Regions from separate parts of the Thermoanaerobacter brockii subsp. finnii Ako-1 genome, predicted to be linked through region 1. Evidence: riboswitches for the same ligand, from Rfam matches in the RefSeq annotation. Region 1 holds a riboswitch; the other holds the start of a gene.
What was found. A riboswitch is a leader RNA that binds a small molecule or an ion and turns the genes downstream of it on or off. The one in region 1 is predicted to bind cobalamin.
Positions count from the first base shown of each region.

Region 2: linked by a shared signal. The riboswitch ahead of THEBR_RS09600 (energy-coupling factor ABC transporter permease) and the one ahead of THEBR_RS03335 (ribonucleoside triphosphate reductase) in region 1 are both predicted to bind cobalamin.

Region 1 is NC_014964.1:688,997-697,559, reverse strand. It holds gene THEBR_RS03355 (cysteine hydrolase family protein) at 1-125, opposite strand, end outside; gene THEBR_RS12020 (hypothetical protein) at 160-318, opposite strand; gene THEBR_RS03350 (DUF134 domain-containing protein) at 381-737, opposite strand; gene THEBR_RS03345 (hypothetical protein) at 813-1,007, opposite strand; gene THEBR_RS03340 (anaerobic ribonucleoside-triphosphate reductase activating protein) at 1,173-1,859, opposite strand; gene THEBR_RS03335 (ribonucleoside triphosphate reductase) at 1,856-3,934, opposite strand; cobalamin riboswitch at 4,040-4,332, opposite strand; gene THEBR_RS03325 (DUF1847 domain-containing protein) at 4,487-5,089, opposite strand; gene THEBR_RS03320 (FmdE family protein) at 5,175-5,684, opposite strand; gene tsaA (tRNA (N6-threonylcarbamoyladenosine(37)-N6)-methyltransferase TrmO) at 5,702-6,118, opposite strand; gene THEBR_RS03310 (ABC transporter ATP-binding protein) at 6,142-6,894, opposite strand; gene THEBR_RS03305 (FecCD family ABC transporter permease) at 6,891-7,955, opposite strand; gene THEBR_RS03300 (iron ABC transporter substrate-binding protein) at 8,017-8,563, opposite strand, start outside.
Region 2 is NC_014964.1:1,924,563-1,933,125, reverse strand. It holds gene hemB (porphobilinogen synthase) at 1-812, shown strand, start outside; partial or broken gene THEBR_RS12510 (precorrin-2 dehydrogenase/sirohydrochlorin ferrochelatase family protein) at 794-1,237, shown strand; gene hemL (glutamate-1-semialdehyde 2,1-aminomutase) at 1,373-2,674, shown strand; cobalamin riboswitch at 2,739-2,953, shown strand; gene THEBR_RS09600 (energy-coupling factor ABC transporter permease) at 3,077-3,826, shown strand; gene THEBR_RS09595 (energy-coupling factor ABC transporter substrate-binding protein) at 3,823-4,116, shown strand; gene cbiQ (cobalt ECF transporter T component CbiQ) at 4,103-4,870, shown strand; gene THEBR_RS09585 (energy-coupling factor ABC transporter ATP-binding protein) at 4,874-5,704, shown strand; gene THEBR_RS09580 (NADP-dependent isocitrate dehydrogenase) at 5,932-7,143, opposite strand; gene THEBR_RS12505 (nucleotidyltransferase domain-containing protein) at 7,283-7,501, opposite strand; gene THEBR_RS12500 (nucleotidyltransferase domain-containing protein) at 7,479-7,616, opposite strand; partial or broken gene THEBR_RS12165 (ATP-binding cassette domain-containing protein) at 7,916-8,234, shown strand; gene THEBR_RS09570 (AAA family ATPase) at 8,214-8,528, shown strand.

The DNA of each region.
Region 1 (8,563 bases):
ACCTTATCAACCCCACCAGCGTCATAAATAACACTGCTGAGACTCTTATTGTCAAGATTGCTGTAAAAATCAAAAAGGTAATTTAGAAAAGGTCTGGTATTATACAAAAAACTATCAAAATTCATAAAAATCCCTCCACACAAAGGCTCTTTGCCTAAATTATACCATAAAACAAAAAAACAGAACATTCCATACTGCCACTGAAATACCTATACAAGAATGAGTTTGTAACTTTTTAATAGCTTTTGCAGAGTCATTTTTTACAGTATCTGCAACAGCTATAATGCCATAAACACAGTCCTGGGAAGCCAAAATCATTGCTGTTTCACCTTGTAATTAATGAAAGGTTTTGTAAAAATATATGAAATTTTAGTAGAATTTTAATCTTCTCTACCCCACTGGCCATGTCTATGTCGCATGCCTCTATGACCTCTTTGGTCTTCATCATAAACTCTGTAATTGCCACCTTCTACCCTTATCGCCTTGCCATTGACTAAAGCATCCGCTACCTTTTGTCTAGCTGAATTGATTATTCTAAAAAACGTAGGCCTTGACACCTTCATCATCTCAGCACATTCTTCTTGCTCTAAACCTTCCAAATCTTTAAGTCTTATGGCTTCTAATTCCTCTACTGTTAGTATAACTTCATCTAACATAGACATAGGCACGCCAACAGGTTTAAAATGCGTCACGTTTGGTTCACTTCTAACCCATCTGCATTTTGGAGGTCTTGGCATTTTATCACACCCTATTGTTTAATAAATGACGATTACTTTAATATTTTATACTTTTTAAAGAAAAATATCAATCCTTCATAAAGTAGAACTTATTACAAGCAAACCATATACTATCACCTGTGTCAAAAATGTATTAGGCAAATCCCCATATTCTATTGCATATTCCATAGCGTATCTTATTAAATCAAGGCCCCAAGCACTTCCCCAAAATAGAATATATTTTTCCTTTTCTGCATTATGCACTAATAAATAAAATATTGCTAAAATCAACAAAATTAATATCTGGTATTTATTGAAATATGTATATTGCTAGCCATCCTATTCCCCCTCTACCTAGAAAAACAAATGTTTCTAAATACATCATAAATCCATTTTTAATTTATGTCCATTATCAAGTTCATTTTTCCGAAAAATAAAAAGAGAGAGGTGACTCTCTCATTCTCTTATTAATATTTCTCCAAAATTTCCATTCAGTTTTTCTTTTATTTTTTTTAAAAAGTTAATATCACAATCTTGAATTCCACTTTTCTCCTTATCCAATACTCCTTCAGCATACTTGTACCTTTGTAAAGTATACCTTTTCGCAGGAGAAATCCAATCAGCTAAAGCCTCAAAATCTTCTAAAGTAAGTAGTTTGTCATTTACAGTAGTTCTAAATTCGTAATCTATATCAGAATTTTTAATTATCTCTACACTTTTTTGAACATTATCTATCTCTTTTTTGTTTTTTAAAAATATGCCATATTTTTCTATTGGCGCTTTTATATCCATAGCTATATAATCGAGCAATCCTTCATCTAATAAATTTTCTAACACTTGTGGTCTTGAACCATTAGTGTCAAGCTTAACCTCAAAATTTAAGTCCTTTATATTTTTTATAAAATCTTTAAGCCCTTTCCAAAGAGTAGGTTCTCCACCTGTAATACACACTCCTTCTATTAAATTTGCTCTCTTTTTAAGGTAATCAAAAAACTCCTTTTCACTCCGTATACCTTCCCTTATTTGAATTAAATAAGAGTTATGGCAGTAAGGACACTTAAAATTGCAACCACTTACAAAAACAGTGGCTGCAATTTTTCCTGGGAAATCGGCAAAAGAAACAAGCATAAAATCGTACATCATACAACAAATTCCTTTCTGTCCTTAAACTCTTTTTTCTTTCCTTCATTCCAATTCTTTACTGGCCTATAATATCCCACTACGCGGCTGTAAACCTCACATTCTTTCCCACAGTAAGGACATTCAAAATGTTCACCCGAAATATACCCATGGTCTTCACAGATTGAAAAAGTTGGAGTTATAGTGTAATAAGGAATTCTATAATTATAAGCTATTTTTTTGACTAGAGCTTTGCAGGTAGTAACATCGTTTATACTCTCTCCAATAAATCCGTGAAATACTGTACCTCCTGTGTATTTTGTTTGTAACTCTTCTTGTAAGTCTAAAGCAGTAAATATATCTTCAGTAAAGTCCACAGGAAGCTGGGTGGAATTTGTATAGTAAGGCACATCGCTACCTGCAGTTATTATATCTGGGAATAATTCTTTATCTTTTTTAGCCAATCTATAGGAAGCTCCTTCTGCAGGGGAGGCTTCTAAATTGTACATGAAATTAGATTCTAATTGATATTGTTCTAATTTATGCCTCATAAAATCTAATACTTCAAGTGCAAATTTCCTTCCCTCTTCACTGGCTATGCTTACTCCAATGAAATTTAATAGTGCTTCATTCATTCCAATGAGTCCTATCGTGTTAAAATGGTTTTGCCAGTAAAATCCAAATCTCTTTTTTATATCTCTTAAGTAAAATTTTGAATAAGGATACAATCCCATTTCAGTCATTTTCTCTAAAACTTCTCTCTTTATTTCAAGGCTTGTTTTTGCAATATCCATAAGCCTTTCTAACCTTTGGAAAAACTCTTCTTTTGATTTAGATAAATATCCAATTCTTGGCATATTTATTGTTACAACTCCTATTGAACCTGTAAGAGGGTTCGCTCCAAAAAGCCCGCCCCCACGCTTTCTTAATTCTCTGTTGTCCAACCTCAACCGACAGCACATACTACGCACATCATTGGGATCTAAATCACTATTTACAAAATTGCTAAAATAAGGTAAACCATACTTCGCAGTCATTTCCATTATTTTATCTATGACAGGACTATCCCAGTCAAAATTTTTAGTTATATTATAAGTGGGTATTGGAAAAGTAAATATCCTGCCGCTGGCATCTCCTTCCATCATAACTTCTGCAAATGCTATATTTAGCATGTCCATTTCTTTTTGAAATTCTTTATACGTTTTATCCATCAATTGACCGCCAATTATAACAGGTTCATCTGCCATAATCTCCGGTACCACAAGATCCATAGTTATGTTTGTAAAAGGAGTTTGAAATCCCACTCTAGTTGGAACATTTATGTTAAATATAAACTCCTGTAAAGCTTGCTTAACCTCTTTGTAAGAAAGATTATCGTAATATATAAAAGGTGCCAAATAGGTATCAAAATTAGAAAAAGCTTGTGCACCGGCTGCTTCCCCTTGAAGTGTATAGAAAAAATTGACAATCTGTCCAAGAGCGGACCTAAAGTGCTTTGGAGGTTTGCTTTGAACTTTCCCCTCTACCCCTGTAAATCCAGAAAGCAGTAAATCCCTTAAATCCCATCCACAGCAATACACAGATAAAAGGCCTAAGTCATGAATGTGCAAATCTCCATTTACATGGGCATCTCTAACTTCTGGAGGATATATTTTGTTTAACCAGTAATAAGCTGTTATCGTACTGGAGATATGATTATTTAAACCTTGAAGTGAATAACTCATATTGCTATTTTCATTTACTCTCCAATCTTGCTTCCCTATGTATTCATCCACCATTTTTTCAATGTCCATAAACATTTTTTTAAATTCTCTTATCTCTTGATGCTGTTTTCTGTATAAAATATAGGCCTTTGCCGCTTTAGCATAACCATGCTTTATTAAGTATTGCTCTACAATATCTTGAATCTGCTCTACACTGGCTATTCCTTCTAAATTATTTTCTACGTACTCTGTCACTTCATCTGCTATTTCAAGGGCATCTTTGTATTCCCCTTCTCCCACTGCTTTAAAAGCTTTGTATATAGCATTTGCAATCTTTATCTTATCAAACTCAACTTCCCTTCCATCTCTTTTTATAACCTTTATAGCAATTTTCATGATTTTAAGCCTCCATTCTTTTGTAAAAATAATTAAACCCCTTAACTTCTACGGCAAGTTAAGAGGTGTACAAAGTACCTCACCTCCTCTATCGACCGTAGAGCAAGTGTAATCCAAATACAGGCAGGTCTCCTGACTTAGGTTCATCGCTCTTTACGCCTTCCCACCCGGCACCCAATATTTCCCAATGTTTTACAAATCAAACCAAAAAGGCAAGAAGACAAGGTGATGGTTCCTTTGTCTGTTTTTTTACTCCACTTACCTAAAAGGAAGTGCCAGGCAGTGGCTTTTTGTAAAGAGCTCACCATCACAGTGGCGGGACCGTGCAGGATTCTCACCTGCTTCCCTTTTAACCCAATTTCCCTTTGAAATTGGGCACCTGTATCTGTGTATATTCTATTTTGCACAAAATCTAGTATATTATTTATTAATATCCTCAACATGTAGTATACCACTGCTTTCTTGCATTGTCAATATAAAAAATGATTTAAAATAGGCCATTATTTTTGCCTATTTTAAATCATTATAAAAAAGGCACTAAATCGTGCCTTTTTATACCTTAACAGCTTCTAATCCTTTTACAGGACAATGAGCGTATTTTCTGTCCTTTGCCACCAGTGTTGTGACTAACCCTTTAGAATATTTATTAAAAAGTATGTCATGGCCTACGCAAAGACCTATTACTACATTGAGTTCTGTATTTTCTTGGTTCATTATCTCTGCCTGTGTTATAGGATTGCAAGTAGCAACAAATCCCTCTTTATCTTTTTGAATGTCTATATCTTCTATATCAATAGAACCGACTTTACAGCAAACAGGAACAATTTTTAAATCATATTGTTCTAATAATTTTACAAATTGTTTCGCTTCTTTACTCGTAGAATAACAAAATGCAACGCCAATAGTTTTAAATCCCATCTGTTTAATAAACTCTATTATTTCCTCAGTTCTACTTCTCAACTCTCCATTTTTCTTTTTAGGAAGAGTATTGGCAAAGTTCATTATTTTATGAACCATTTCATCTTGTTTATATATTGCTACTGATTGTTCTACTATATCCCTTCTTTCAACAGTAGGACAATTTTTCGGGAAATTAGCCTCCCCTTTAGCACAAGGCTTTTTAGGACATATTCCACAAGTATAAATTGCTTTCATTTTATTCACCTCTTGTATACTGTATACAATATTTATTAAAAAAATTATACCATAACCCTCCCCCTTCTGCAAGGGGATATACCTCCTACTCCCCAAAACAATCTATACAGACCTTTTTCCCTTCTTTAAATCTTATCTTGTTTTCCGCAGCATATTCGCCGCATATTTCACATTGTATTGAAGGGTATATTTTTGCCTTTGGTGGTATACCATAAGTAGGAGTTTTAAAATCAAATATTTCTTCTAATGGTGCATTCAATAAATATTCTTGCCATTTCTTTCTGTCATTGGAGTGATTAAAAGCTTTTAGCACTATCCTTATACCTTCATTAGTATCACGCCTGAAAAAAGTAAAAGCCTGCTTGCCTCTATCTCTGTAAATGAGATTTCCTTTCCCAAAAGTGCAACCTGTAATATATTGAACTGCATCAACACCACAAGCGTTGTTCTCAGTCACACAGACTACCTCTTCATCTTTGGAAAATGAAAGGTTTAGTTTTTTGATCGCTGCCTCACAAGCTCTAAAGCCTATCGCAAGACCTGGACATTCGTGACCATGAAAAGCTACGCACTTTTCCCATAATTCTTTTTCCACTTTGCATCCTCCTAACATTACAATGTATCCTCTGGACCTTTTATACTGTCAAGTTCATAAACATAAGGCTTTATATCCAGTATAGGACTTCCATCTAAAGCATCCACACCTTTTACATAAAGTTTATTTCCTTCAACTTTTACAAGGTCGGCAACACAAAAAGCAATAGGGTTTGGCCTTGAAGGAGATCGAGTAGCAAAAACCCCTTTTACCTCTGGTCCCCAAGGTGTAACTGTCTTTAAAACATCCCGTTTTCCTAAATGGCACCAATAAAGCACAATTATGTGTTTTTTGCTTTCAATATCACAAAGCCCATCTACAAATTCAGGGTATATTTTTAAAACTGCCTCTTTATCCGACATCCTACCTTGCTTTGGAGCATCTCCTCTTTTTTCATAAGGGCTGTGAACAATTCCTATAGGTATTAAATCCAAGCTAAACTACCCCTTTCTACAATTTAGAGTGGTATAACTATTGGTATATTACGGCATTTTTCTACTGCAACAGGTATACCATAAACAGCTTGTATATTTTCCTCCGTCATGACTTCCATTCCACCATAGGCAAAAATGGTGTTATCTTTTAAAAGTAAAAATTTATCAGAAAATCTAAGTGCCAAATTTAAATCATGGATTATAACAATTGCTGCTATATTTTGCTCTTTCACTGTCTCTTTCACAATTCTTAAAACCTCGATTTGGTTTTTTAAATCCAAATTATTTGTCGGCTCATCCAAAAGCATTACAATAGGTTGCTGTGCCAATGCCCTTGCTATGACCACTTTTTGCAATTCTCCTCCACTTAACTCACTTAAATAACGCAGTGATAACTTTTCTAAGTCAAATTTTTTTAATACCTCATTTACAATCTTTATATCCCTTTCAGTCACATCCCACTTTATATGAGGTTTTCTTCCTAAAAGTACCGCATCAAATACAGTAAATCGACCATTCTCATTCCTTTGAGCCACATAACCTATCCTTTTAGCTACTTCTATTCTACTTAGTTTTGAAATTTCATCTTTTTCGATATATATCGTCCCTTTGTGAGGCTTTAAAATTTTATTTATACACTTCAAAAGAGTAGACTTACCAGCCCCATTGTTTCCTAAGATAGAAAGTAATTCTCCTCTTTGAAGAGTAAATTTAACATCTTTTAAAACAGGTACACTGGTATAGCTGAATTCAATACCATCTATATCCAAAATCATCTCTTATACCCCCTTGAAAGCACATAGAGGAAAATCGGTGCTCCCAAAAAGGAGGTTATAGCTCCCACAGGTAACACTACCGGAGAAATAATAGTTCTGCCTAAAGTGTCTGATGCTAAAAGTATTAAACCTCCCATTACAGAAGAAGCAGGAATTAAAAATCTATGGTCTCCTCCAATTAATCTCCTCATTATGTGAGGCCCAACAAGTCCAATAAAGCCTATAATTCCTACAAAGGAGGTAATAACGGCAGCAATTAAAGAAGAGACAAACATGCCCAATAATCTTACTCTTTCCACGTCAACTCCAAGGCCTTTTGCCGTTTCTTCTCCACTGTCTAAAGCATTATAGTTCCATCTGTTAAACATAAAATATATCAGAGAAATGCCTACAACTACAGACATTATACCTAAATCCTTCCATGATGCCCTTCCTATATCTCCAAAAGTCCAAAAAACTACAGAAGCCACTTTTACATCATCAGCAAAATACTGCAAAATCATAGTAACAGCTGAAAACAAAGACCCTAAAGCTACTCCTGCCAAAACCATAGCCTCAGGAGTTACTCTAAAACTTTTTGCCAACATCAATACGACTATTGTCGAACCCATAGAACCCAAAAAAGCAAAAAAGACTACTAAATAAGGATTGTTTATAATCACAGAATCAGAATTTGCAGTACTACCTGCACCAAACACAATTATAGCTACTGCTGCTCCAAAAGCTGCTCCTTGAGAAATACCTAAAGTAAAAGGAGAGGCTAAGGGATTTCTTAAAATGCTTTGTGTTACACATCCTGCAACTGAAAGACCAATTCCTGCTACAATTGCTGTTAAAACCCTTGGCATCCTAATGTTCCAAACTATGATACGAAATCTCTCTTCTCCCTTACCTAACAACGTTTTTATGACATCATAGGTACTAATGCCAGCCGAACCTGCATTTATAGCATATACTGCAAGTACAAGTGTAGCCAAAGCTGTTAAAAATATAATCAATATTTTTCTTTTGATATATTTATTATAGCTATCCGGTACAGTATATATATATGACTGTCTCAAAGCTTCATCCCCTTATCTTTGTAATTCCCCCACTCGAAAAGCGGAGGAATTATGTTATACTCTAAAACTTAATTTTTTCAAAACCCCCATACACTTCTTCCATTTTGTCATACACATTTTTTCCGTAATCTCCAAAAAACAAACTATAAATTTCTTTTGCCTTTTCTACAGGATCGATATCTTTAAATGCTTCTGGATAAAGAACTTTTCCAACCCAATAGGAATCTACCAAAGCTGTGTCAATATTTGTAGTGTAATTGTTGTAAGGTAAAATTCCATATACATTGTCATTTTTAACAGCCTTCAAACTTTTATAAAAATCAGTATTTTTTTGATAATCTTGTTTAACTAAATCAAAGTTCCCTTCATCAATGAATATTATATCAGGATTCCAATCTAATAATTTTTCTCTTTCTATCATGATACTTCCTTTTTGTCCTAAAGTATCAGCTACATTTTTTGCATTTACAGCCATAAAAGGCGGATAATTCCCTTGTGTACTCTCTATACCGTGTGCACCTTTAAATCCTAGTGCACCTATATAAACGGTTGGCTTTTTATCCTCTGGTATATCCTTTGTCCTGTCCTGTAAATCTTTTTGAATTCCT
Region 2 (8,563 bases), 1.1 Mb from region 1:
TTTCTATAGATTTGCTTGTAGAAGAAGTTAAAGAAGTGCGTGACCTTGGAATTCCTGCTATTTTACTTTTTGGTGTGCCTTCATATAAAGATGAATTAGGGTCAGAGGCTTATAGTGAGGAAGGCATCGTTCAAAAAGCGGTGAGAGAAATAAAAGAAAAAGTGCCTGAAATTGTGGTAATAACAGATGTGTGTATGTGTGGGTATACAATTCATGGTCACTGTGGAATTGTTGAAAATGGACAAGTTGTAAATGACAAAACGATAGATTACATCGCTAAAATAGCCTTGTCCCATGTTGAGGCAGGGGCGGATATTGTAGCGCCTTCTGACATGATGGATGGAAGAGTAGCTGCCATAAGAAAGCTTTTAGATAGTAAAGGATTTGTAAACACACCTATTATGGCTTACAGTGCTAAATACGCTTCCTCTTTTTATGGACCTTTTAGAGAAGCAGCAAATTCTTTCCCACAATTTGGCGACAGAAAGTCTTATCAAATGGACTATGGAAACTCCAACGAAGCCTTAAGAGAAATAGCTCTTGACATTGAAGAAGGAGCAGATATTGTCATGGTAAAGCCGGCACTTTCTTATCTTGATATTATAAGGCGGGTAAAGGATAATTTCAACATTCCTATTGCTGCTTATAATGTAAGTGGAGAATATTCAATGGTAAAGGCGGCAGCTAAGATGGGTTGGATTGATGAAAAATCGGTAGTCTTAGAAATACTCACTTCAATTAAAAGGGCAGGGGCAGACATAGTTATAACCTACTTTGCAAAGGATGTTGCAAAATGGCTTATTACCCTATAATGCTTAATATAAAAAACAAAAAATGCCTTGTTGTAGGGGGTGGCAAAGTTGCTCTTAGAAAAATTTTATCTCTTGTTGAAGGAGAAGCTTTAGTTACTGCCATTTCTCCTTCTTTTGATGAGGAAATACTTAAGCTTTCAGCAAAAGAAAAGGTGGAACTTATAAGACGTGAGTATCAACAAGGGGATGTAAGGGGATTTTTTGTTGCGATTGCTGCTACAGATGATGAGAAGGTAAATAAACTTGTTGCGTCAGATGGAGAAAAATACAATGTGCTTGTAAATGTGGTTGATGATAAAGACCTTTCTTCTTTTATTGTACCTGCCATTGTAAAAAGGGGAGACTTAATTATTTCTATATCTACAAGTGGCAAAAGTCCACTTCTTTCGAGAATGATAAAAGAAAAATTGGAGTCAATTTTCAATGACGAGTATGAAAAACTATTACAAAAGCTATACCAGAAGAGGATAGAATTAAAGGAAAAAGATTTTGCTGAAGAAGAGAAAATGGCTATTTACAGAAAAATTATTGAGAAAAGCGGGCTGTTAAGAGGTGATTCTGTGAAAACTGATAAATCACAAAAGCTTTTTGAAAAAGCTAAAAAACTTATGCCGGGTGGTGTCAATAGCCCTGTAAGGGCTTTTAAATCAGTAGGAGCTACTCCTGTTTTTATAAAAAAGGGGCAAGGAAGTCATATATGGGATGAAGATGGCAATGAATACATAGACTACGTTCTTTCATGGGGACCGCTAATACTTGGGCATTCACATCCACAGGTGGTAGAAGCTATTAAAAAACAAGCACAACTGGGTACCAGTTTTGGAGCCTGTACAGAGTTGGAAGTTAAGATGGCAGAAAAAATAATTGAGGCTGTTCCATCTATAGAAGTTGTCAGAATGGTGAATTCAGGCACAGAAGCCACTATGAGTGCTATAAGATTGGCAAGGGGATATACGGGCAGAGACATCATTGTAAAATTTGAAGGATGTTATCACGGACATTCTGACAGCCTGCTTATAAAAGCAGGGTCAGGTGCACTTACTTTCGGAATGCCTGATTCAAAGGGCGTAACAAATGAGATAGCAAAGGATACAATTATAGCTAGATACAATGACATCAAAATGGTAGAAGATATTTTTAAAGTTTATGGTGAAAATATCGCTGGTGTCATTGTAGAGCCTGTTGCCGGAAACATGGGTACTGTTTTGCCTGATGAAGAGTTTTTAAAAGGATTGAGAGAGATTACTACAAAGTATGGAGCACTTTTAATTTTTGATGAAGTGATGACAGGTTTTAGAGTGTCTTATTCGGGGGCACAAGGATTTTACAACGTCATGCCTGACATTACCACACTTGGGAAAATCATTGGAGGTGGACTTCCTGTCGGTGCCTATGGAGGAAGAGAAGAGATAATGAGGTTGGTTTCTCCTGATGGGCCTGTGTATCAAGCAGGGACTTTGTCTGGCAATCCTCTAGCAATGACAGCAGGCTTTGAGACTTTAAAAATATTATCTGAAACTTCCAATATTTATGAAGAGTTAGACAAGAAAGCAGAAAAATTGTGTAAGGGGTTAAAAGAAAGCATGGTTCAAAATGGAATTGATGTTACAATAAATAGAATAGGCAGCATGATGTGTATGTTTTTTAATAAAGATGAAGTAAAGGATTATGACTCTGCTTTAAAATCAAACACTGTTATGTATGCCGCATATTTTAGAGAAATGCTAAAAAGGGGTGTATACCTGCCTCCTTCTCAATTTGAGACCTTCTTTTTATCAATGGCTCACACAGAGGAGGATATTGAAAAAACAATTGAGGCTAGTTTTGAAGTTGCAAAAATTATAAGTAAGCAATTAGAATAAGAGACATTTCTATTCATTGACAACCTAATTTATAAAATGATATGCTTTATTTAAAGGAAGAATTGAATAACAAGCAAATACAGGTGCCCAATTTTGCAGTCAAAATTGGGTTAAAAGGGAAGCCAGGTGAAAGTCCTGCACGGTCCCGCCACTGTGATGGTGAGCTCTTTACATTATGCCACTGTCCGGCACTCAGCGAATACTTGGTGAATGCCGGGTGGGAAGGCGTAAAGAGCGATGAACCTAAGTCAGGAGACCTGCCTGTATTTGTGTTACACTTACTCTACGGTCGATAGAGGAGGTGTTATAAAAGGATACCTATGTATTTTTTAACCTCTTAACGCCGTTGGTAAGTTAAGAGGCTTTATTTTTGCTTAAATTTCATAAAAAGAGGTGTGTAGTGTGAAAAAATGGAAATGGGTATTGTTTACAGCATTTGCGCTACTTTTAATAGCGCCGGAAATTGCCTATTCCATGCACATAATGGAAGGGTTTCTTCCTCTTAAATGGTGCATAATATGGGATATAGCTTCTTTGCCTTTTGTGGTTGTGGGACTTATAGCGATAAACAAAAAGGTAAAGGAAAATCCAAAGCTTAAAATGCTTTTGGGTTTTGCAGGTGCTTTTGCTTTTGTGCTTTCGGCCTTGAAAATCCCTTCAGTTACAGGAAGTTGTTCGCATCCAACCGGTGTAGGGCTTGGAGCTATACTCTTTGGACCTTTTGTTATGAGTGTTTTAGGCCTTATAGTGCTTTTGTTTCAGGCACTGCTTTTAGCTCATGGGGGTATAACAACTTTGGGTGCTAATACATTTTCCATGGCTATAGTAGGGCCAATTGCTTCCTATTATATATTTAAAGGAATAAAAAAAGCAGGTGGTCCAAATTGGCTTGCAGTATTTTTAGCTGCCTCAATTGGGGATTTGCTTACATATGTGACAACATCCCTCCAACTTGCTATTGCTTTTCCTACTGAAGTAGGCGGATTTACAGCCTCATTTTTAAAATTCATGGGGATATTTGCAGTGACACAGGTACCTTTGGCAATAAGTGAGGGGCTTTTAACTGTGCTTGTAATTAATATGCTAACTGCCTACAGCAAAGAGGAACTCATTGAGCTTAACGTTTTAGAGAAAGAAGGTAAGGCAGTATGAAGGATAAAAAGTTTTTAATGAAAAATTTGATATTAGGTTTGTTGGTCATTTTGCTGATCGTGTTTCCTCTTGTTACTATTAAAAACGCTGAATTTGCTGGCGCAGATGACAGGGCGACACAGGCTATTGCTGAGGTAGACAAAAATTATAAGCCATGGTTTGAACCAATTTGGGAGCCACCAAGCGGAGAAATTGAAAGCCTTTTGTTTGCGCTCCAAGCTGCAATTGGCGCAGGATTTTTAGGATATTATATAGGTGTTGCGAAGTGGAGAAAAAATGTTAATAGATAGTTACTCTTACACAAACAGGATGTACAATGTACATCCTGTTGAAAAACTTTTATTTGCCCTTTTAACAATGATTTTGTGCTTTGAATTTGATGCCTATACTAATATTGCAGTAATTATTTTGATGTTTGTGGTAACTGTATTTAAAGCGAAAATTCCAGCAAGAGTGTACATTAAGCTTATGCTAATTCCTTTTTCTTTTTTGATAATAAGCATATTGACACTTATCATAAATGTTATAGGGGATAAGAGTGTTGCATTAATAAGCCTTAATATTTTTGGAGTAACTTTAGGAATTACTGAAAAAGGCATTAATACTGCTGTTATTTTATTTTTCAGAGTTTTAGCAGTAGTGTCTTGTTTGTATTTTCTCGCTCTTACTACTCCTGTAGTTGACATTATAAATGTCTTAAAGAAATTAAAAATTCCTTCACTATTTTTGGAGTTACTTCAGCTAATTTACAGATTGATATTTGTTTTAGTCGAGGCTGCTGAGGAAATCTATATATCTCAGGATTCAAGATTGGGATATGCCACATTAAAAAATAGTTATAGGTCTTTAGGCTTTTTGATATCTTCTCTTTTTATTAAGTCTTACAAAGATTCACAGGATTTATATGTGGCTTTAGAAGCAAGGGGTTATAACGGAGAACTAAAAGTCATCGGTAAAGATTACAAATTTTGTTATAAAAATATAATATTTATTATTTTGATAGAACTAATTTTAATAAGCATATCAATGCTTTTAAGAAGGTGAACTATGAAAAAGCAATTTATATTAGAAGCGATAGATGTTACTTTTGAGTACAGCGACGGTACAAAAGCTTTAGATGGCGTAAATATATCGATAGAGAAGGGTAAAAAGACTGCAGTTTTAGGTCCAAACGGTGTAGGTAAAACAACACTGTTTTTGCACTTCAATGGAATTTTGAAACCTAAATCAGGAAAAATATTGTATAACGGGGAAGAAATAAAATACAATCGTACCGAACTTACCAAACTCAGAAAGAATGTGGGTATTGTTTTTCAAAATCCTGACATACAGCTTTTTTCTGCCAGTGTATACCAAGAGATTTCTTTTGGACCTATGAATTTGGGTTATCCAGAAAATATAGTAAAAGAAAAAGTGGAAAAAGCTATGAAACAAATGAGAATTATTGATTTAAAAGACAAGCCCACTCATTTTTTAAGCTATGGACAGAAAAAAAGCGTCTCAATAGCTGATATCATAGCTATGGAGCCTGAAGTCATTATACTGGATGAGCCAACGGTTTATTTAGATCCTAAGCATGTACAAGAAATCATGGGTTTGTTTGACAAATTAGCTGAAGAGGAAAAGACAATCATTTTATCAACTCATGATGTGGACTTTGCTTATTCATGGGCTGACTATATATATGTCATGAGGAAGGGAAAAGTTGTTGCAAAAGGCGAACCAGCAGTTGTTTTTACTAACGAAAAAGAACTCGATTGGAGTGATTTGAGAAAGCCTATGCTTTTGGAAATATATGAAATTTTAAAAGAAAAAGGAATTATGAATGGAAGTAATATACCAAAAAATATAGAGGAATTAAAAAAATGTATAAAATAAAAAGCTGCTGAAGCCTTAGCAGCTTTTATTCTATTTTATTTTCTTTTTGTCCTGAAGAGAATAATTGCTGTAAAATATCCAAAGAGAGCGCTGTCATCTTCCATTGACACGGGATGGGCAACGCCTATTCTACTACTAGGGGTATTACAGCAACATTTGCTGAAAGTGTTATAAAAGTGTCGGCAGAGCCCGCCCACGCTCCTACAGGGGAAGACACATACTACTTTTTACATTATCTCTTCCAAGGTCTTTTTAATTTCAAGAAGAAAACTTTCTGTATTTACAACAGTTTTATTTGGCAAATCAGAGAGAGCTGCTAAATCTTTTGTCATTATACCTTTTTCAATTGTTTGAAGAGATGCATTTTCCAGTTTGTCAGCAAAGTTTACGAGGCTTTCTATTCCGTCAAGTTCTCCTCTCTTTTTCAAAGCACCTGTCCATGCGAAAATTGTAGCAATAGAATTTGTAGAGGTCTCTTCTCCTTTAAGGTATTTGTAATAATGCCTTGTAACTGTTCCATGAGCTGCTTCAAATTCGTATTTGCCATCAGGAGATACTAGCACAGATGTCATCATGGCGAGGCTTCCAAATGCTGTTGCTACCATATCTGACATTACATCGCCGTCATAATTTTTGCATGCCCAAATCATTCCGCCTTCAGACCTTATAATTCGAGCCACAGCATCGTCAATAAGAGTATAGAAATATTCAATTCCCGCTTTCTCAAATTTTTCTTTATATTCATTTTCGTATATTTCCTGGAATATGTCTTTAAATCTGTGGTCATAAATTTTTGATATGGTGTCTTTGGTTGCGAACCACAAATCTTGCTTTGTATCTAAGGCATAGTTAAAACATGCTCTTGCAAAACTCTTTATCGATTCATCAGTGTTGTGCATGCCAAGGATGACACCAGGACCTTCAAATTCATGTATTGTTTGCCTTGACACTTCACCTGTTTCAGAGGTAAAAACAAGTTCTGCTTTTCCTTTGTTTTCAACCCGATATTCTACATCTTTATAAATGTCTCCATAGGCATGCCTTGCAATTGTAATGGGCTTTTTCCATGTTTTTACGAGAGGTTTAATACTTTCCACAATAATAGGTGTGCGAAAAACTGTGCCATCAAGTATTGCTCTGATTGTACCATTAGGGCTTTTCCACATTTTTTTAAGGTTGTATTCTTCAACTCTCTGGGCATTTGGAGTAATTGTTGCACATTTTACGCCGACACCATATTTTTTGATGGCATATGCCGCATTAACCGTGACCTGATCCTCTGTTTTATCTCTGTTTTTAATTCCAAGGTCATAATATTCCGTTTTAAGGTCTATATAGGGCTCTAAAAGTATTTCTTTTATCAATTTCCATATGATTCTTGTCATTTCGTCCCCGTCCATTTCAACGAGGGGTACCTTCATTTGAATTTTGTTAGCCATTTACTTCTCTCCTTTGTCTAAGATATAACAAAAACTTCGAAAATTTATCAATACAAATTGATAAAGCATAACTTGAATATTATTATATAGGATAAGTCATGTTTTCGCAACAGAAAAGTTATCTTATCCTAATTAATGGTCATTTTTTAATCAGTCCCTCCAAATAATAATCATAAAAGAATTTGAGAGTAATTCCATAGTCTCCATGGTATTTAAAAACTTTTTCTTTAAAATCCGCCAGTTTCAAATAATCACTGCAATATAATAATTCTCCCGTATAAATGACATTGTGTTGAAGGTTTAAAGGAGCTTTATTTAAATTTATCACATCAATGTCATCTCTTTTTGAATATTTCACTTATTTTAACTTCTAATGTAAGTTCTTCCTCCAATGAGACATTTTTATTGTATAAAACTGCAAAATCAATATCGCTGTTTTTGTTTTGATATTCCGTGGCACTACCAGATAACATTAGCCATATAATTGTAAAATATTAGGCGAAAAATGCATTTTCGTTCCCAAAAATGACACTTTCGTTCCAAAATCCACAAATTTAATTTCAAATATTGTATAATATTTAAAAAGTGTTTTTACATTTTTAGGGGTATAAAAAATGGACTTTTTATGTCCGCAGGAGGAATTACTTTCTTCTTATAAACGATGCAGTAAAATGGGTATTGACCATTCAATAACTGCGCCATTAATAATGCTAAAATCAAGCAGATTTAGAAATGATGTAATTATTCTTTCGATAGACAATAACAAGGAGGAATGAAAGATTTGCTTACTGTCAAAAATTTGTACAAAAAATACAATAAAAGCAAGATTATAGCTTTAAACAATGTATCCATGAATATAAATAAAGGGGAAATAGTAGGACTTCTTGGACCGAATGGAGCGGGTAAAACCACTTTACTTAAAATAATATGCGGTTTAACAATTCCTGATTTAGGTGAGGTTATTATATCCAATATCAAAATGGGAGATAAAACTCGATTGAAAATAATGGAGAAAATAGGCGTAGTACTTGAAGGCAACAGTATTAACACGAAAAGTAAAAACTCTTTCAATGGGTCAAAAACAAAGAGTAGCAATAACTGTTTCTTTACTTCACGAACCGGAACTTTTAATTTTGGATGAACCTTCCAATGGATTAGATATAGAGTCACGTGTCTTACTGACCAATGCTATTAAATCCTTAAGAGAGGAGATGAAGATAACAGTATTACTTGCTTCTCATGATGTAGATTTTTTGAGAAAGACAGTTGACAGATTTATAATAATAAACAATGGGAACATCGTTGATGAATTCGCAAATATCAATATTACAGCAGAAGACATAGAAAATAAATATAAAATACATGCAAATTTAAAGGGGGCTTAAATATGTTCAAATATTTAAACATTGTAATAGCTAAA